DNA from 4 places in the Streptomyces sp. NPDC047853 genome. Region 4 is predicted to be linked to each of the others. Evidence: riboswitches for the same ligand, from Rfam matches in the RefSeq annotation. Region 4 holds a riboswitch; each other region holds the start of a gene.

Region 1 (4,659 bases), on a different contig from region 4:
CAGGCCGCCTCGACGCCGTAGTGGTCGGGGTGCAGCACGCCCCGGGCCGTACGGGTCTTCTCCCAGGCAGGCAGCGGGCCGTTGCGCTCGGCGAGGTCGGTGGAGGTCTCGTAGGCCGCGAGCATGATGCGCTCGGCGATGCGGGTGGAGAGGGCCTTCGCCTCGGGGGAGTCGAAGGGCAGGCGCAGCCGGAAGAAGACGTCCTGCAGGCCCATCGCGCCGAGGCCCACCGGGCGCCAGCGGGCGTTGGAGCGGCCCGCCTGCTCGGTCGGGTAGAAGTTGATGTCGACGACCCGGTCCAGGAAGGTGACGGCGGTGCGGACGGTGGCGTCCAGCCGCTCCCAGTCGAGGTCGCCCGCGGCCACGTCGACGAACGCGCCGAGGTTGACCGAGCCCAGGTTGCAGACCGCCGTCTCCCCGTCGTCGGTGACCTCCAGGATCTCCGTGCAGAGGTTGGAGGAGTGGACGACGTGGCCCGGCTCGGCGGTCTGGTTGGCGGTGCGGTTGGCGGTGTCCTTGAAGGTCATCCAGCCGTTGCCGGTCTGCGCGAGGGTACGCATCATGCGCCCGTACAGCTCACGGGCGGGCAGCGTCCTGCGGGCCAGCCCCGCCGCCTCCGCCGCACGGTACGCCACGTCGAACTCCGCGCCCCAGAGGTCGACCAGCTCGGGCACGTCGGCGGGCGAGAACAGGGACCACTGCCCGTCGGCGTCCACCCGGCGCATGAACTCGTCCGGCACCCAGTGGGCGAGGTTGAGGTTGTGGGTGCGGCGGGCGTCCTCGCCGGTGTTGTCCCGCAGCTCCAGGAACTCCTCGATGTCGGCGTGCCAGGTCTCCAGGTAGACCGCCGCGGCGCCCTTGCGCCGGCCGCCCTGGTTCACGGCGGCGACCGAGGCGTCGAGCGTCTTCAGGAACGGGACGATGCCGTTGGAGTGCCCGTTGGTGCCGCGGATGAGCGAGCCGCGGGAGCGGATGCGGGAGTAGGCGATGCCGATGCCGCCGGCGTGCTTGGAGAGGCGGGCCACCTGGTGGAGGCGGTCGTAGAGGGAGTCCAGCTCGTCCTTGGGGGAGTCGAGGAGGTAGCAGGACGACATCTGGGCGTGCCGGGTGCCGGAGTTGAAGAGGGTGGGGGAGGAGGGCAGGTAGTCGAGGCGGCTCATCAGCCCGTAGAGGGCGGCCACCTCGTCGGCCGAGCGGGCGGTGTCGTCCTCGGCGAGCCCGGCGGCCACGCGCAGCATGAAGTGCTGGGGCGTCTCGACCACCTTGCGGGTGATCGGGTGCCGGAGCAGGTACCGGCTGTGCAGGGTACGCAGACCGAAGTAGCCGAAGCGGTCGTCGGCGGCCGGGTCGATCAGCGCGTCCAGCCGCTCCGCGTGCAGCCGTACGAACGCGGCGGTGCGGTCGGCGATCAGGCCCTCGCGGTGACCGGTGGCGACCGACCCGGTGAAGGAGGTGACGCCCTGGGAGGCGGCCTCGGCCCGGATGGTGAGGGTCAGCAGGCGGGCGGCGAGCCGGGAGTAGACCGGGTCCTCCGAGATCAGTCCGGCGGCGGCCTCGGTGGCCAGCTCGCGCAGCTCGGCCTCGTCCGCACGGGTGGACCGGCCGCGCAGCGCGGCGGCGGCGACCCGGCCGGGGTCGGCGCCCGGGAGGTCGGCGGTCAGCTCGGTCAGGGTCCGCAGCAGCGCGGTACCGGGACCGTCCGGTTCCGCGGTCGCCGCCACCGGGGTCGCTGAAGCCGGATCGGCTGGCGCGATGGTCACGTGGAGCACTCCCTCGCTCGGCACGGGGCCTGGCGGAGGGCAGGAGGCAGCTCACGAGCGCGCACGGCGTCGCGTCCACCGGCCCACTCCACGAGGCCCGGACGTCATGGCACCCGGGCCAAGGCGGCCGGGCGCACTGTCGGCAGGTCCTCGGACTCAAGCCCGTGCGCGGACACGTGGGGACGCGGACACGCACAAGTACACCGTTGCGGGACAGTTCCGGATTCGCACCGGATTCCCCTGCGGCGACAGCGAGCACGAGCATACATCTTGTGCCGGGCGCCGCCAGCACCCCCAGATGTTGTGTCCGTGAGCGTGCCGGGAGGGTGTCAGAGCGTCAGTTCGTAGGTGAGCAGGGTAAAGTCGTCCAGCTTCGGCAGGGGGTTCCAGTCGCGCTCCGGGGTGCGGGTGAAACCCAGGCGCGCGTAGAGGCGGTGGGCGCCGTGCATGGTCCGCTGGGTGGACAGCACGACCCGCGCGCAGCCCGGCACGGACCGGGCGCGGTCGACGCAGGCCCGCACCAGCGCCTCGCCGGCGCCGCGTCCGCGCGCCTCGCGGGCGACGGCGAGCATGCGTATCTCGGCCTCGCCGGGACGGGCGATGTCGGCCATCGGGCCACCGCGGGGCACGAAGGTGACGCCACCGAGCACACCGCCGTCCGATGCGGCGACCAGCACCTCGGCGGCGGCCGCCCGCCGGGCCACGGCGCGCAGCTCGTGGAGGTAGGCGTCGTCCTCCCCGAAGTCGAGGAGGCCGTCGCCCAGGTAGGCGCGCGCGGTGATCTCACCGAGGGGGGCGTACTCCTCGGCCGTGGCACGCCGGATCACGAAGTCCATGAACCCGAGTGTGCCCGACGGGTACGACAGCGGGCCGCCGGATTTCTCCGACGGCCCGCATGGGGGAGGGGATCAGTGCGAGGTGCCCGCCGTGGCCGGCGGCAGCTCCACCTCGACGCCGGGGTCGCCCGCGTCCGCCGTGTAGTCACCGGGCTTGGTCTCGTCGACGCCGTCGGGAGCCTTGAGCGCCCGCATGACGAAGGTCAGGACCACGGTGACCACCACGTTCAGCACGAAGGCGGTGAGGCCGATGTAGCCGATCTCACCGATGCCCGGGATCTCGTCGGAGGAACCGCCGAAGTGCTTCTGCGTCGGCGAGGCCACCCCGTACGCGGCGACCGTGCCGTAGACCATGCCGACCGCCCAGCCGCCGAGCAGGGCCCAGCGGTGGAACCAGCGGGTGAACAGGCCGCCCACCAGGGCCGGGAAGGTCTGCAGGATCCAGATGCCGCCGAGCAGCTGGAAGTTGATCGCGACGGTCTTGTCCATGCCGAGCACGAACACCAGCGCGCCCACCTTCACCAGCAGGGACACCAGCTTGGAGACCTTGGTCTCCTGGGCCGGGGTGGCGTCCGGCTTGATGAAGTCCTTGTAGATGTTGCGGGTGAAGAGGTTGGCGGCCGCGATCGACATGATCGCCGCCGGGACCAGGGCGCCGATGCCGATCGCCGCGAAGGCCACGCCGGCGAACCAGTCCGGGAACATGTTCTCGAAGAGCTGGGGGATCGCCAGCTGCCCGTTCTCCACCTTCACCCCGGCCGCGATCGCCATGAAGCCCAGCAGCGCGAGCAGGCCCAGCATCAGCGAGTACAGCGGCAGGATCGTGGTGTTGCGGCGGATCACCTCACGGCTGCGCGAGGACAGCGTCGCGGTGATCGAGTGCGGGTACATGAAGAGCGCGAGCGCGGAGCCCAGCGCCAGCGTGGCGTAGGTCCACTGGCCGCCGTGGTCCGGCGTCAGCGAGCCCTTGCCCGACTCGGTGAACTTGTCGCCCGCCGCCGCGAAGATGTCGTCGAAGCCGCCCAGCTTGATCGGGATGTAGATGATCGCCACCGCGATGACGATGTAGATCAGCGTGTCCTTCACGAAGGCGATCAGCGCGGGCGCGCGCAGCCCCGACGAGTAGGTGTAGGCCGCCAGCACGCCGAAGGCGATCAGCAGGGGCAGGTCCTTGATGAACCAGTTGGTGTCCTCGCCGCCGCCGAGGCCCATCACGTCCAGCACGGCCTGGATGCCGACGAGCTGGAGCGCGATGTACGGCATGGTGGCGAGGATGCCGGTCACGGCCACCGCCAGCGACAGCCCCTTCGAGCCGAACCGGCCGCGCACGAAGTCCGAGGTCGTCACGTAGCCGTGCTTGTGGGAGACCGACCACAGCCGGGGCAGGAAGGTGAAGATCAGCGGGTAGACCAGGATCGTGTACGGCACCGCGAAGAAGCCCGAGGCGCCGGCCGCGTAGATCGCCGCCGGCACGGCCACGAAGGTGTACGCCGTGTACAGGTCGCCGCCCAGCAGGAACCAGGTGACCCAGGTGCCGAACGAGCGGCCGCCCAGGCCCCACTCGTCGAGGCTGTGCTCGTTCTCGGCCCTGCGCCAGCGGGCGGCGAGGAAGCCCATGGCGGTGACGAGCAGGAAGAAGAAGATGAAGACGGCGAGTGCGACGCCGTTCACGCCGTCGTTCACTTCGAACCGCCTTCCCGGCGGGCGCGCTGGTCACGCTGCCACAGCTTGTAGGCGATCATCGTCAGCGCGGTGGAGAGGACCACCCACGCCATCTGGTACCAGTAGAAGAACGGGATGCCGATGAAGGCCGGGTCCGTCTTCGCGTACGAACCGACCCAGAGCATGGCGACGAACGGTGCGACAAGGCAGAGGCCGATGACGACGCGCACCGGCGTCACCACCGGCCCTCTGCTCACTTCTGGGGCTTGTGACATACGGCGGCTCCGTCCCCTCGCTGATCACCTCGTGCAGTGCGCACGAAATGTAGGTGACGGCGTCGAGAGAGCGGAACCCCTCGTCCGCATATCGGTCCTGAACTGCAACTTCACGGTCCGGGGTGG
Region 2 (4,659 bases), on a different contig from region 4:
CCTCCGGTGACGGTGACCCCGACGGCACCCACGGAGGCGCCCGAGGAGACACCGAGGACGAAGGGATCGGCCAGCGCGTTGCGCACCATGGCCTGGATCGCCACACCGACCGCGCTCAGCCCGGCCCCCACCAGCGCCGCGAGCAGCACGCGCGGCGTACGGATCTGCCAGATGATCTGATACGTCGTCACCTCGTCCGCGCCGACCCGCCCGCCACTGAGAGCCGCCCACAGATGACGGGCCGTCTCCCCCGGGGTGACGACCGCGGGGCCCAGCCCGATGGCGACGACGACGGACACGAGCAGGACGGCGACCAGCGCCGAGCAGCCGAACAACAGCCCCTTACGGGAGCCGAGTCGACCTTGCGACCGGCCTCGCACGGCCTCCGCGGGCCGGGGCGCCGACGCCTCGGCCGGGTCGGCCGGGGTCTCGGCCGGGGTCTCGGCCTCACCGGCCGGGGTCTCGGCCTCACCGACTGAAGGCCCAGAGGCCGAGGGCGGAGGCATGTGCGGGACCTTCACTTTCCCTCGCTAATGACAATCGTTTTCATATGGTGAACCTAGCACGCCCCCGACCTCGACAGACAGTCCGGATCGACGGGCGAAACGAGACACGGGGCCACGACACCCCTCACGAGGGAGCGACCGGGAGCACTCTAATGGAAATGATTATCACTGCGATAGTGTGATGTCCGCGCCGCGCTGCCCGTCGCCTGCCGAGGCCGGTACCGCCGGACAACCTCCCTGTGCGACAAGGATGTTGCAGCCGGTTCGCGTTCGATCCACCGCCGCCGACAGGACAGGAGCGCCCCCTCGTGCCCAGCCCCTCCGCCCCTCCCGCCCCCGCCGGGTCCCCGCCCCGTGAGCAGCGCTCCATCCTGCTCGACCTGGCCTTCCTGCGCCTGTGGACAGGCGCCACCGCGTCCGGCCTGGCCACCTGGGCCCTGCCCTTCGTGCTGGGTCTCGCCGTCTTCGACCGGACCCTGGCCGCCACCGACCTCGGCCTGCTGCTCGCGGCCCGCACGGTCGGCTTCCTCGCCGCGGTACCCGTGGCCGGGGTCCTGGCCGACCGGCACTCCCGCCGGGGTGTGGTGCTGTGGGCGGGGCTCGCCGCCGGAGGCTCGGCGCCGGTGATCGCCTTCGGCCTGGACCGCTCGGTGCTGCTGATGGCGGCGGCCGCCGCGGTGGCCGGAGCCGGCCAGGGCGCCTGCCGACCCGCCTACCAGGCCCTGACCGCCGAGGTGGTCGACGCCGGTCGCAGGCAACAGGCCAACGCCGCCATGACGTTGGCGGTACGGGTCACCACCCTCGTGGGCCCCTCCTCGGCCGCGCTGCTCGCCGTCTTCCTGGACACCTGGGCCCTGTTGATGGGCATCGGGCTCCTCTGGCTCGTCGCGGCCTGCGTGCCCGGACGCGGCGCCCGGCCCGGGGCCGGGGAGGACACGGCGGAGCCTTCGGCCGGGGCGGGCAGGGCGTCCCTGCTGAGCGAGTTCGCGGAGGGGGTCCGCGAGGCCCGCAGGCACCCGTGGTTCCTCGCCGGTCTGGGCGCGCTGACGGCCGTGATAGCCACCGGCTACTCCGCGACCGGCGTCGCCCTGCCCATGGTCAGCCGGGACGAGTACGGCACCGAGGTCGTTCTCGCGGGTGCGATGACCGCGTACACCGCCGGAGCGCTCGGCGGTGCGCTGCTCATCGCCCGCTGGCGTCCCCGCTCCCCCGGCTGGGCCGCCCTGGCCGGCCTCGCCGCCTACGGACTCGCCCCGCTCAGCCTCGTGCTGCCCGTGCACCCGGCCGTCGTGATGGCCGCGTACGCCGTCGCGGGCGTCGGCATCGAGCTGTTCAACGTGCCGTGGTTCACCGCCGCCCAGCGCGAGGTCGCCCCGGACAAACTGGCCCGGGTCTCCTCCCTGGACTTCCTGCTCTCGTACGGACTCGCCCCGGTCGGGCTCGCCCTCATCGCCCCCGCCATCGACGCCTTCGGCGTCACGGCGGTGCTCACGGGCTGCGCGGTCGTCTGCTTCACGGCGCCCGCGGTCGCCGCCCTGGTGCCGAGCGCACGCACCTTCTCCGCCGCCCGGGAGCGCGACGAGGCCCGCTGAGCGCCGCTGCGAAGGGGCCACCCCGGAGGAGGGTCGAAGGTCCGTCGGACCGTACGGGAGAGGGCTGTGATAGCTTCCGGACGCCAGTCGCACTCGTGAACGCGGCCTACGCGTACACGGGTCAGGGAATCCGGTGGGAATCCGGAACTGACGCGCAGCGGTGAGGGTGACGGGCGGGGCAGCAGCCACTGGACGACGGTCACGGCCGGGTCCGGGAAGGCGTTCCGCCGGGATGACCCCGAGTCCGAAGACCTGCTGGTGACCGATCGTTCGCACGGACCCCGCGCCTGGGTCCTGACGTTGAGGAAACCGACACCTTGCAGCTGTCACGTCCCGCCCGTCGTTCCGTCCTGCTCCTGACCGGGGCCCTGTTGCTCACCGGGTGCGGTTCCGGCTCGGGTTCCGGCTCGTCCGGAAAGCCCGCCGGCGCCGGGAAGCGCTCCGTCACGATCGACAACTGCGGGCGGAAGGTGACGGTCGAGGCCCCTCCGCAGCGGGCGGTGTCCCTGAACCAGGGCACCACCGAGATCCTGCTCTCCCTGGGCCTGGCCGACCGCATGGTGGGAACCGCCACCTGGACCGACCCGGTCCTCGCGGGTCTTGAGCGGGCGAACGAGAAGGTGCCCCGGCTCGCCGACGACCAGCCGTCGTTCGAGCGGGTCCTGGACGCCGAACCCGACTTCGTGGCCTCCTCCTTCACCTCCACCCTGGGCAAGGGCGGGGTGGCGCCCCGCGAGAAGTTCGAGGAGCTCGGCGTTCCCACGTACCTCTCGCCCGCCGACTGCGAGGGCAAGGACAACACCGGCGACGGCGACGGCTCCCGGAGCGAGCCCCTGGCCATGGACACCGTCTACCGCGAAGTGCGGGAACTGGCACGGGTCTTCGGGGTGGAGGAACGGGGCGAGAAGCTCGTCTCCGGGTTGGAGAGCCGGGTGGCGAAGGCCGCCGCCGGGACCGGCGCCGAGAACGCCACCGTCCTGTACTGGTTCGCGAACCAGGAGTCCCCCTACATGGCGGGCTGCTGCGGCGCGCCCGGCGTCATCACGAACGCGCTGGGCGCGAAGAACGTCTTCGACGACAGCACGCAGGAGTGGCCCCAGATCAACTGGGAGACGGTGGCCGACCGTGACCCCGACCTGCTCGTCATCGGCGATCTGACCCGCAGGTCGCAGACCGCCGAGTCGGCCGCGAAGAAGATCGCGTTCCTGGAGTCGAATGCGGCGACGAGGAACATGAAGGCGGTGCGGGCGAAGCGGTACGTGCTGCTCAGCGGGCAGGCCATGAACCCCACGATCCGTACGGTCGAGGGCGTCGAGAAGGTGGCCGCGGCGCTGCGCGAGCACGGCCTCGCCCGATGACCACCGCGCTGCGGTCCTCCCGGAAGGTCCGGCCGCCCGGCGCGGCCGGTGTGCTGCGCGGCCTGGCCGGTCTGGGCGGCGGGCTCGCGGTGCTCGCCGTGTCCGTCGCCGTGGCCATCACCGTCGGGCCGGCGGACATCGGCGTGGGCGACGCCTGGTCGGTGGTCGCCTCCCGCCTGGGCTGGGGGACGACGGAGCTGACTCCCATCCGGGAGGGCATCGTCTGGAACCTGCGGCTGCCCCGTACGGTGCTCGCCGCGGTGTGCGGCGCCGGGCTCGCCGTGTGCGGCGCGGTGATGCAGTCACTGCTGCGCAACCCGCTGGCCGACCCCTTCGTCCTGGGCGTCTCCTCCGGAGCGTCGACCGGCGCCGTGGTCGTGATCGTCCTCGGCGCGGGCGGCGGCGCCCTGACCGTCTCCGGCGGCGCGTTCGTGGGTGCGCTCGGCTCGTTCGCGCTGGTGCTGCTGCTCAGCCACACGCTCGGCGGGACGACGGACCGCGTGGTGCTGTCCGGGGTGGCGGCGATGCAGCTGTTCGCCGCCCTGACGTCGTTCGTGGTGACGACGGCGGCCGACGCGGAGACCACCCGGGGTGTGCTGTTCTGGCTGCTGGGGTCCCTCAGCGGGGCCGACTGGACCGAGGTGGGGCTGTGCCTGGCCGTGCTGGTGCTCGCCCTGGCGCTGTGCCTCGGGTACGCCCGCACCCTGGACGCCTTCGCCTTCGGCCAGGATGCCGCGGCGACCCTGGGCGTCTCGGTCGCCCGGACCCGACTGGTGCTGCTGTGCGTGACCGCCCTGCTGACCGCCGCGCTGGTCAGTTCGGCCGGCGCGATCGGTTTCGTCGGCCTGGTCCTGCCGCACGGCGCGCGGGCCCTGGTCGGCCCGGGGCACGCCCGGCTGCTGCCCGTCACCGCGCTCGCCGGCGCGGTCTTCCTGGTCTGGGCCGACACCCTGGCCCGTACCGTCCTCGATCCCCAGGAAGTGCCGGTGGGCGTGGTGACCTCGCTGGTCGGCGTCCCGGCGTTCGTCCTGGTCCTCTACCGCACGAGGAGGACGCGATGACGGCCGGTACCGGGCAGGGGACCGACGGGCGGACGACCCACGGGCAAGCAGCCGACGGGCAAGCAGCCGACGGACAGGCGTCCTACGGACAGGCGTCCCACGGACGGGCGTCCGCGGGGCAGCCGCCCGCCGAGCCGTCCAC
Region 3 (4,659 bases), on a different contig from region 4:
GGCCACCGTGCCGAAGAAGGAGGCGAAGACGCCCCCGCGGTCGATGTCGCCGACGACCAGCACGGGGAACCCGGCGCCCCGGGCGATCCCCATGTTCACGATGTCGGTCCGGCGCAGGTTGATCTCGGCCGGACTGCCCGCCCCCTCGCAGATCACCGCGTCATACGTGCCCCGCAGCTCGGCCAGGCAGTCCAGCACCGTGCCGAGCAACCGGCGCTGGCGCCCGCCGTGGTAGCCGCGGGCGCTCATCTCGCCGACCGGCTTGCCGAGCAGCACGACCTGGCTGCTGCGCTCACCCCCCGGCTTGAGCAGCACCGGGTTCATCAGCGCGGTCGGCTCCACCCGGCACGCCTGCGCCTGCATGGCCTGCGCCCGCCCGATCTCCGCGCCCTCGCGGGTCACGAAGGAGTTCAGCGACATGTTCTGCGCCTTGAACGGCGCGACCTTGACGCCCTGCCGCACCAGCCAGCGGCAGATCCCGGCGGTGACGACGCTCTTGCCGGCGTCGGAGGTGGTGCCGGCGACGAGGAGGCCACCGCTCATGAGTCACGTCCCTTCGTGAGTGCCCGGCGTGCGAGCAGCCGTGCGCCGGCGCACACGCCCAGCGCCAGCCAGCCCACGCGCCGGGAGAGCCGGACGGCCCGGTCGATGTCGCCGGAACCGGCCCGTACGGCGCGGCCGGCGGCCCCGTTGAGGACGGGCCGGTGCTCCACCCGCCCGCCGTAGGAGAGCGTCCCGCCGAGCCGCACGCCGAGGGCGCCCGCGAACGACGCCTCCACGGGGCCGGCGTTGGGGCTCGGGTGCCGCCCGGCGTCGGCACGCCACGCCCGCACGGCGCCCCGCGGATCGCCGCCGGCGACGGTGGCGAGGACGGCGGTCAGCCGGGCGCCGGGCCAGCCCGCGAGGTCGTCGAGCCGGGCCGAGGCCCACCCGAACCGGCGGTACCGGGCGGACTTGTGGCCGACCATGGCGTCCAGGGTGTTCACCGCGCGGAAGCCGAGCAGTCCGGGCACTCCGGCGACGGCGCCCCACACCAGGGCGCCCACCACCGCGTCCGAGGTGTTCTCGGCGACGGACTCGACGACGGCCCGGGCGATCCCGTCGGCGTCCAGGGCCTGCGGGTCCCGTCCGCACAGGTGCGGCAGCCGCGCCCGGGCCGCCTCGACGTCACCGGCCTCCAGGGCCTGCCCGATCGAGCGGGCCTCCCGGGCGAGCGAGGTCCCGCCGACGACGGCCCAGGTGGCCGCGCCGGTCAGTGCGACGGAGGCGGCGGGGGAGCGGCGTACGGCGCGTGCGGCGGAGGCCCCGAGGGCGGCGGCGCCACCGGCGCACAGGGCGGTGTGCAGCGCGCCCCGGCCCCGGTGGTCACGCCACAGCACCCGTTCCACGGCACCGGCGGCACGGCCGAACGCGGCGACCGGGTGCCCGCGGCGCGGATCGCCGAGGAGGAGGTCGCCGAGGAGGCCGGCGGCGGCGCCGTACGCGAAGACGCGTTCGGCGCGCACGGCTCAGCCGGCCGCGGGGCGGGGGAGGGTGTCGCTGGGGCACCCGGAGTCGCCGGTGTACCTGGAACGGCAGCCGCGCATGGCGATACGTCCTCACTCAGGGTGTCCGCGCCCTGGCTGGAAGAGACCGGCGGTGAGAGTTCCTGGCTTCCGGGGAGGGGCTCCCCGGTCACAGTGGCGGGACCGCGCCGGAATCGCACCGGGCTTCCTCTCCTGCCGCCGTAATGGCTCCGGCAGTCCACCACGGCCCGCGAACACCCGTCAACCTGGCGTTGACCTGCGACGGGGGAGTGTGCGAAGCCCCACACGCGGGTGGTGTGCGCCGGCACGCGAAGAGGCGGGGTGCGGGACGGTGGGTGTCCGTCCCGCACCCCGCCTCACGGGTGTGCGGTGATCGTTCGCGCGACGCTCAGGCGACGATCAGGTAGATGCCGTACGCCACCGCCGCCGCGCAGGCCGCGAAGCACGCGTACGCGCCGGTGACCGCGAGGGCCGCGGAGCCGCCCTGGGCGGTGGCCCGCTCCTGGCGGGAGAGGCCGGCGATGCCGAGCGTGAACAGGCCCACCAGGACCACGGTGGACACGAGGCTGACTCCGAAGACGGAGCCTAGAGCTGCCCAGTCGATGCTCATGGAGGTTCGCTTCTTCCTTCGTACCCGGGGGCGGGCTCAGACGGTGGTGGTGGCCGACGGGGACTTGGCGTCGGTCGCGGCGGCCGGGACGGCGACGGCCAGTTCCTCGGCCGCCCCGGTCGGCGGCGGGGAGACCGCGGCCATCGCCGTGGTCACCACACCGGACGGCTCGGGCTCGTCGATGACGTTGGTGTGGTCGACGACCTCGCGCCGGGAGATCTTCCAGATGGCGGCGCTGGAGGCGACCAGGAAGACGGCCACGACGGCGGTGCCCCAGTCGCCCAGGCCGCAGACCCACTCGGCGATCGCGGCGACCAGGGCCGCGGCCGGCAGGGTCAGGCCCCAGGCGACGAACATCCGGGTCGCCGTGGACCAGCGCACCACGCCGCCCTTGCGGCCGAGACCCGCGCCCATCACCGCACCGGAGACCGAGTGCGTGGTGGAGAGGGAGAAGCCGAGGTGCGAGGAGGCCAGGATGACCGTGGCGGCGCTGGTCTGGGCGGCGAAGCCCTGCTGCGGCTGGAGGTCGGTCAGACCCTTGCCCATCGTGCGGATGATGCGCCAGCCGCCGAGGTAGGTGCCCAGCGCGATGGCGATGCCCGCGGACAGGATGACCCACATGGGCGGGTCGGAGTCGGGGGCGAGGGCGCCGCCCGCGACCAGGGCCAGGGTGATGATGCCCATCGTCTTCTGGGCGTCGTTGGTGCCGTGGGCCAGCGAGACGAGGCCGGCGGAGGCGATCTGCCCGGCGCGGTACCCCTTCGCGGCGGCCTTGCCGTCGGCCTTGCGGCCGAGCCGGTACGTCAGCCGCGCGCCCAGCATCGCCGCGATGCCCGCGACGAGCGGGGCGGCGATCGCCGGGAGGAGGACCTTGGTGACGAGCACGTCGCCGTGCACCGCGCCGACGCCGGCCGAGGCGACGGCGGCACCGATCAGGCCGCCCATGAGGGCGTGCGAGGAGCTGGACGGGAGCCCGACCAGCCAGGTCAGCAGGTTCCAGAGGATCGCGCCGACGAGGGCGGCGAAGATGACCTCGGGACGGATGCCGGTCTCGTCGACGAGACCCTTGGAGATCGTGTTGGCGACCTCCACCGAGAGGAAGGCGCCGACAAGGTTGAGGACGGCGGACATCGCCACCGCCACCTTGGGCTTGAGCGCACCGGTCGAAATGGTCGTTGCCATCGCGTTCGCGGTGTCGTGGAAACCGTTCGTGAAATCGAACGCGAGTGCGGTTACCACCACAATCGCGAGGATCAGCGAGAAGCTTTCCATTTACCCAGGCAATCGTTCGAGGTCATTGGCTGGTCGAACGTAGGTAACCAGAGTGAACGGAAGATGAACTGGGAAGGGCGCCACAGTGACCGGAACGAGGGACACCACCTTCCGCTCCGTGCCCGCGCCGATGCTCTGCGGAGACGTGCCTGGCAGGATCGCCGGGGATCGGCCGTCGACGGGACGGCAGGAGTGCACGAGGCCTGCGGGGAGGAGCTGGTGACTGTGACGCGATCGACGGGCGGACGGGCGGACCAGGAGGTGGCCGAGGCCTGGGAGGCCCTCGTCGCCACGGCCCGGCGGACGGTGGCGGACGGACTGGTGGTCGGCACCTCCGGCAATGTCTCGGTGCGCGTCGGCGACACGGTGCTGGTCACCCCTTCGGGGGTGCCGTACGACCGTCTGGCGCCGGCCGACGCGACCGGCGTGGACCTCGACGGCCGACAGGTGCTCGGGACGCTGGTCCCCACCAGCGAACTGCCCCTGCACCTCGCCGTGTACCGCGCCACCGACGCCCGGGCCGTCGTCCACACCCACGCCGTGCACGCGACGGCGGTCTCGCTGCTCGTGCCCGAACTCCCGCCGGTGCACTACATGGCCGCCGCGCTGGGCGGCCCGGTCCGGGTCGCCCGCTACGCGACCTACGGCACCGACGAACTGGCCCGCGCCGCGCTCGACGCCCTCACCGGCCGCACCGGCTGCCTCCTGCAGAACCACGGCACGCTCACCCACGGCGCCTCCCTGGACCAGGCCTACGACCGCACCGCCCAGCTGGAGTGGATGTGCCGCCTGTGGCTGACGGCCTCCGCGGTGCCGGGCCGCTCCCCGTCCCTGCTGACCGAGGAGCAGCTCGCCGAGGTGACGGAGCGGCTCCGGGGGTACGGCCGGCGGACCTGACGGCCCTGCTCGGCGGTCACCCCGACGGCGGGCCGCGACGGGAGAAGGCGGGAGAAGGCGGGAGAGGACGGCAGAGGGGGGCACGAGACACGAACGGCCCCAAGGTCGTCGCTGGGTCCGGCGGATGCGCGCGTCCCGTCCGCACCGCGCACCCACCAGCACCACGGCCCCGGCGCCCGGCCGCCCCGGACGACACCGCCCGCCGCCGTCCCGGTGGCTTACTCCGCGGTCCCTCGGGAAACTGGGAAACGTGCGCATCCTCCCCGCGACGGCCGCTGCCGTCACCGCAGCCCTGGCCGCAGGGGCGGCGAGCGTCGCCGCCGGACGGCTCGCCAGCGACGCCGCGCTCAAGGC
Region 4 (4,659 bases):
CGTGGACAGCTTCCAGGTCATGCCCCTGCTGGTCAGCGGAACCCGGCGCATCGCCCTGCTCCAGGCCCGTCTCGCCCGGCTCCTCGCCCCGCTCGCCGCGGTACGGGTGGTGGAGCCGCCCTACGAGGCGGTGCCGCTGCGGGAGGCGCTGTGGTGGCACCCGGTGCACACCCACGACGCGGCGCACATCTGGCTGCGCGAGACCGCCGCCCGGGTCGGCAGGCGGATGGCCGACCGGCCCGAGAACTGAGCGGGATCCGCGGCCCGTCCGCGGAGCGCGTCATCCACGGGACGGATGAGGAGCATCCGCAACGTGAATGACGGCAGGGGCGGGCAGAACGCCCGCGCGAGACCCTGCCCGGACCGCCGCCGTGCTCGGACCCGGACCCTCACGGCCGATGCGCGGCCCGCGGTGGTTCCCCGGGGAGGAACGTCACCTGCGGAGCGCCCGTGCGCGGGTGAGTGGCGACCTCCGCCTCCACTCCGTACACCTCGGCCAGGAGCCGTGGGGTGAGGATCTCGGCGGGTGGTCCCGAGGCGGTGACCGCACCGTCGTTCAGCACGTAGAGGCGGTCGCAGTAGTAGGCGGCCAGGTTGAGGTCGTGCAGGGCGAGCAGCACGGTGGCGGGCAGCCCGCGCAGGATGCCGAGCACGGACAACTGGTGCCGGATGTCGAGGTGGTTGGTGGGTTCGTCGAGGACCAGCAGGGTGGGCTGCTGGGCGAGGGCGCGCGCGATGAGGACGCGTTGGCGCTCGCCGCCGGAGAGCCGGTCGAACGGGCGGTCCGCCAGGTGGACGGCGTCCACCGCGAGGAGCGCGGAGTCGACGAGTTCGGCGTCCTCGGGGGTGTCGCCGGCCAGGAGCCGCTTGTGCGGGGTGCGGCCCATGGCGACGACCTCGCGGACGGCGAGGTCGAAGTCGGCGGCCGAGTCCTGGACCACCGCCGCCACCGTGCGGGCCAGTCGCCGCACCGGCAGCGACCAGGCGTCGCCTCCGTCGACCCGGACCTGACCGGTGGCGGGGCGCAGGACGCGGTAGACGGCGCGCAGGAGACTGGACTTCCCGCTGCCGTTGGGGCCGACGAGCCCGACGGTCTCGCCCGGGCGGGCGGTCAGGGAGACGTCGCGCACCAGGTGGCGGGCTCCCGCGGTGAGCGTGACGCCGTCCACGCTCAGGTCGGTCGCGGTCATGCCACTCCTCGGTCGGTGCCGCGCCGGGCGTCCCGGCGCATCAGCCACAGGAAGAACGGCCCGCCGCACAGGGCCGTGAGCACGCCGACGGGTATCTCCGCCGGGGCGGCGACCGTCCGCGCGGCGATGTCGGCCCAGACCAGGAAGACCGCCCCGCCCAGGGCCGCCGTCGGCAGGACCCGGCGGTGGTCGCCGCCGACGAAGAGCCGCACGATGTGGGGCATCATCAGGCCGACGAAGCCGATCGGCCCGGCCGCCGCGACGAGTACGCCCGTGACCAGGGAGAGCACGACGAAGAGCCGGGCGCGGAAGCGGGCCACGTCCAGCCCCATCGTGGTGGCCGCCTCCTCACCGGCCAGCAGCAGGTTCAGGTTGCGGGCCTGCACGAGGAGGACGGCGACACCGAGCAGCAGGGCGCCGCTCGGCAGCCACAGCGTGCCCCAGTCGACCCCGCCGAGGCCGCCGAGGGTCCAGGCGAGGACCGCGCGGGCCTCGTTGCCCCGGTCGGTGGTGAGCAGCAGCAGATCGAGGACCGCGGTGAGCACGGCCGCGATCGCCACCCCGGACAGCACCAGCCTCGCCGAGGTGATGCGTCCGCCGGTGCGGGCGGTGGCGTACACCAGGACGAGCGCGCCCAGGGCGCCGACGAAGGCGGCCACCGACAGGGAGAGCTGACCGAAGAGGGTGACGCCGAACACGATCACGGAGACCGCGCCGAGGGACGCCCCGGAGGAGACGCCCAGCAGGTACGGCTCGGCGAGCGGATTGCGCACCAGAGCCTGCAGGGCGGTGCCGATCACCGCCAGGCCGGCGCCGGTGACCGCACCGAGCAGCACCCGCGGCGCCCGGACGTCCACCACGATGGTCTCCCGGGCCCGCGACCAGTCCGGATCCTGCCAGTCGGCCCCCAGGGCGTGTGTCACGATGCCCCACACCTGGCCGGGCGGCACCTGGACGGAACCGATCGCGAGGCCGGCCGTGGCGGAGGCGAGCAGCAGGACGGTGAGGACGAGCAGCGTGACGGCCAGCCGCGTACCGCCCCCTCCCGGCTCCTCGGCGCCGCGCCGACGGACCGTCCGTCCGGTGGACGTGCCGGTTGCGGTCTGCGTCATCGGAAGCTCTTGGGGTGCAGCCCGCGGGCCAGGTCCTCGACCGCGTAGGCCGAGCGGATGCCGACCAGGGTGGCGGTCAGCGGCAGGACGACGAACCGCTTGTTCCTGACGGCGGGTACGTCGGCGAGCGCGGGCTGGGAGAGCAGGTACTTCTTCTTCTCCTCGACGCTTCCGGCGCCGGCGTAGTCGTAGATGGCGATGACCTCGGGCCTGCGCTCGACGACCTGCTCCCAGGAGACGTCGCCGAAGACGTCGTCGAGATCGGCGAAGACGTTCTCGCCCCCGGCCAGCCGGATCAGCTCGGTGCCGAGGCTCTTGCCGCCCGCGGTGAAGGCGCTCTTGTCGCCGCTGTCGTAGACGAAGACGGGCACCCGGGGCTCGCCCCGGACGCCGGTGGCGGCCTTGCCGACGCGGCCCTCCAGGTCCGCGACCAGTGCGTCGGCCCGGTCCGGGACGCCGAAGATCCTGCCGATGGTGCGGATCTCGTCGTACGTGTCCTTCATCGTCACCTGCTTCTCGCCGCAGTACTCGCGGTTGAGGTAGGTGTCGATGCCCGCGTCGGTGAACGCCTCGCGGGAGCGGCCTTCGTTCTCGGCGAAGGCGCTGCCGTAGCCGCCGTAGACGAAGTCGGGTTCGGCGTCCAGGACCTTCTCGAACGACGGCTCCCTTCCCGCCAGTTCGGGGATCGCCTCGTAGTCCTCCTTCAGCTCCGGCAGCACGGCGGAGTCGGGGAAGGCCGTGCCGACCATGCGGTCCTTCAGACCGAGCGCGAGCATGAGTTCCGCCGGGTGCTGGTGGATGGTGACCACCCGCGACGGCGGCCTGTCGTACGTCGTCCGCACGCCGCAGTTGTCGACGGTGACCGGGAAGCCCGCGGGCGCGGCGGCGGTGGCCTCGGCGTCGCCGCCGCCCTCGTCGGATACACCGCAGCCGGTGGTGAGCAGCACCGCCGACAGTGCCACGGCAGCGGCCGTGGCACGAAGGAACCCGCGCGTGCGGGCAGGGGTGAACAGCTGGGACACGTGAAGCCTCCTGGAGTCCGCGCTCCTCGGATCGGGCCCGCGACGGACCAGTGTCCTGACTCCCGGATCGACGTTCCCCCCGCCTTCCCGCGCGGTGCGCAGTGGCGTGTCGGAGGGGCGCTCCCCGGTCACAGTGGCGGGACCGTGCCGGATTCGCACCGGCTTCCTGTCTCCCGTCGCGGCGATGACCAGGTGATCCTACGTTTCGCCGAGCCGACGGCGAAAGGGCGTGCGGTTTCCGGCCGCACGCCCCGCTCCTGCCTCACCCTTCGCGGACGGCCCGCAGGACGAGCCGTTCGGCGTCCTCGTCGTAGGGGCGGCCGTCGAACCCGCCGAAGACCTCCACGCGGCCGAACCCGGCCTCCTCGGCCATCCGCCGCAACTCCACGGCGCTGTACACGAACCACGTCAGGGTGGCCCGCGTCACCCGGTCGCCCCGCACCAGCACCCACTCGCTGCGCAGCCGCGCCCACTCGTCCAGCACGGTGTCGGTCTGCACCATCAGGTCGTCGCCCCGCCGCACCACCTTGGGCGGGGTGACCCGGCGGGCCAGGAGTTCCTTCCCCGCGAGGTCGAGGACGAGCGTGCCGCCGGGCGCCAGGCAGGTGTACATGGTGCGCAGCACGCGCGCGTTGTCGGCGGGGTCCTCGAAGTACCCGAAGGAGGTGAACATGTTGAGGACCACGTCGAAGCCGCCCGGTGCCTCGTAGTCGCGTGCGTCGGCCCGCACGTACGTCACGTCGGCACCGGCGTCGGCCGACCGCTTGCGTGCCCGGTCCAGCATGGCCGGGCTCAGGTCGACTCCGGTCACGCGGTGCCCGCGGCGGGCGAGGGGCACGGTGAAGACGCCCGGCCCGCAGCACAGGTCCAGCACGCGTGCTCCGTCGGGGAGGGCGAGCAGGGGAGAGGTGTCGAGCAGTTCCTCGGCCTGCTCGTAGCGCTGCTCGGAGAAGAGGAAGTCGTGGAACTCGGTCCAGAAGTCATCGTCCTGGAATCCGCCCGTCCGTGTCATCGCGCGTCAGTGCTCCTTCGTGGTCGCCGTCGGGGACAGGGGGCCGCGCCGGGCGACGGCGCAGCGTGAGCAGCAGAGGGGGAAGCAGCAGGCACTGGGCGGCCGCCAGCAGCCAGAACCAGCCGGTGTGCCCGGCCCGTTCCCCGAGGCCGTACAGCTGCCCGCCCAGGGCGCCGCTCGCGCAGGCGCCCAGGCCCGCGGCCAGCCGCTGCTGCCCGAAGACGACGGCGTCGGAGCGGGGGCTGCGGCGCAGCGCCTCCAGGTCGTTCTTGAGGAACAGCACGATGTCGCCCAGAGTGATCAGCGCGCCGCCCGCCAGCAGG

Evidence for each region. A riboswitch is a leader RNA that binds a small molecule or an ion and turns the genes downstream of it on or off. The one in region 4 is predicted to bind cobalamin.
Region 1: it holds a riboswitch for cobalamin, as region 4 does, so the genes downstream of both, ACGF5T_RS03135 (ribonucleoside-diphosphate reductase subunit alpha) here and ACGF5T_RS18800 (ABC transporter substrate-binding protein) in region 4, are expected to answer to the same signal.
Region 2: it holds a riboswitch for cobalamin, as region 4 does, so the genes downstream of both, ACGF5T_RS21505 (ABC transporter substrate-binding protein) here and ACGF5T_RS18800 (ABC transporter substrate-binding protein) in region 4, are expected to answer to the same signal.
Region 3: it holds a riboswitch for cobalamin, as region 4 does, so the genes downstream of both, ACGF5T_RS28415 (cobalamin biosynthesis protein) here and ACGF5T_RS18800 (ABC transporter substrate-binding protein) in region 4, are expected to answer to the same signal.

What each region holds. Positions count from the first base shown of each region.
Region 1 covers NZ_JBIDCI010000001.1:672,712-677,370, forward strand. The annotation lists gene ACGF5T_RS03135 (ribonucleoside-diphosphate reductase subunit alpha) at 1-1,760, opposite strand, end outside; cobalamin riboswitch at 1,884-2,065, opposite strand; gene ACGF5T_RS03140 (GNAT family N-acetyltransferase) at 2,090-2,596, opposite strand; gene mctP (monocarboxylate uptake permease MctP) at 2,669-4,279, opposite strand; gene ACGF5T_RS03150 (DUF3311 domain-containing protein) at 4,276-4,533, opposite strand.
Region 2 covers NZ_JBIDCI010000011.1:114,199-118,857, reverse strand. The annotation lists gene ACGF5T_RS21515 (FecCD family ABC transporter permease) at 1-506, opposite strand, end outside; gene ACGF5T_RS21510 (MFS transporter) at 896-2,098, shown strand; cobalamin riboswitch at 2,166-2,373, shown strand; gene ACGF5T_RS21505 (ABC transporter substrate-binding protein) at 2,416-3,456, shown strand; gene ACGF5T_RS21500 (iron chelate uptake ABC transporter family permease subunit) at 3,453-4,517, shown strand; gene ACGF5T_RS21495 (ABC transporter ATP-binding protein) at 4,514-4,659, shown strand, end outside.
Region 3 covers NZ_JBIDCI010000018.1:54,308-58,966, reverse strand. The annotation lists gene ACGF5T_RS28420 (cobyric acid synthase) at 1-543, opposite strand, end outside; gene ACGF5T_RS28415 (cobalamin biosynthesis protein) at 540-1,505, opposite strand; cobalamin riboswitch at 1,622-1,764, opposite strand; gene ACGF5T_RS28410 (hypothetical protein) at 1,915-2,136, opposite strand; gene ACGF5T_RS28405 (inorganic phosphate transporter) at 2,173-3,408, opposite strand; gene ACGF5T_RS28400 (class II aldolase/adducin family protein) at 3,634-4,305, shown strand; gene ACGF5T_RS28395 (alpha/beta fold hydrolase) at 4,556-4,659, shown strand, end outside.
Region 4 covers NZ_JBIDCI010000009.1:128,651-133,309, forward strand. The annotation lists gene ACGF5T_RS18785 (LysR family transcriptional regulator) at 1-250, shown strand, start outside; gene ACGF5T_RS18790 (ABC transporter ATP-binding protein) at 390-1,190, opposite strand; gene ACGF5T_RS18795 (iron ABC transporter permease) at 1,187-2,302, opposite strand; gene ACGF5T_RS18800 (ABC transporter substrate-binding protein) at 2,299-3,324, opposite strand; cobalamin riboswitch at 3,373-3,494, opposite strand; gene ACGF5T_RS18805 (class I SAM-dependent methyltransferase) at 3,587-4,336, opposite strand; gene ACGF5T_RS18810 (MFS transporter) at 4,305-4,659, opposite strand, start outside.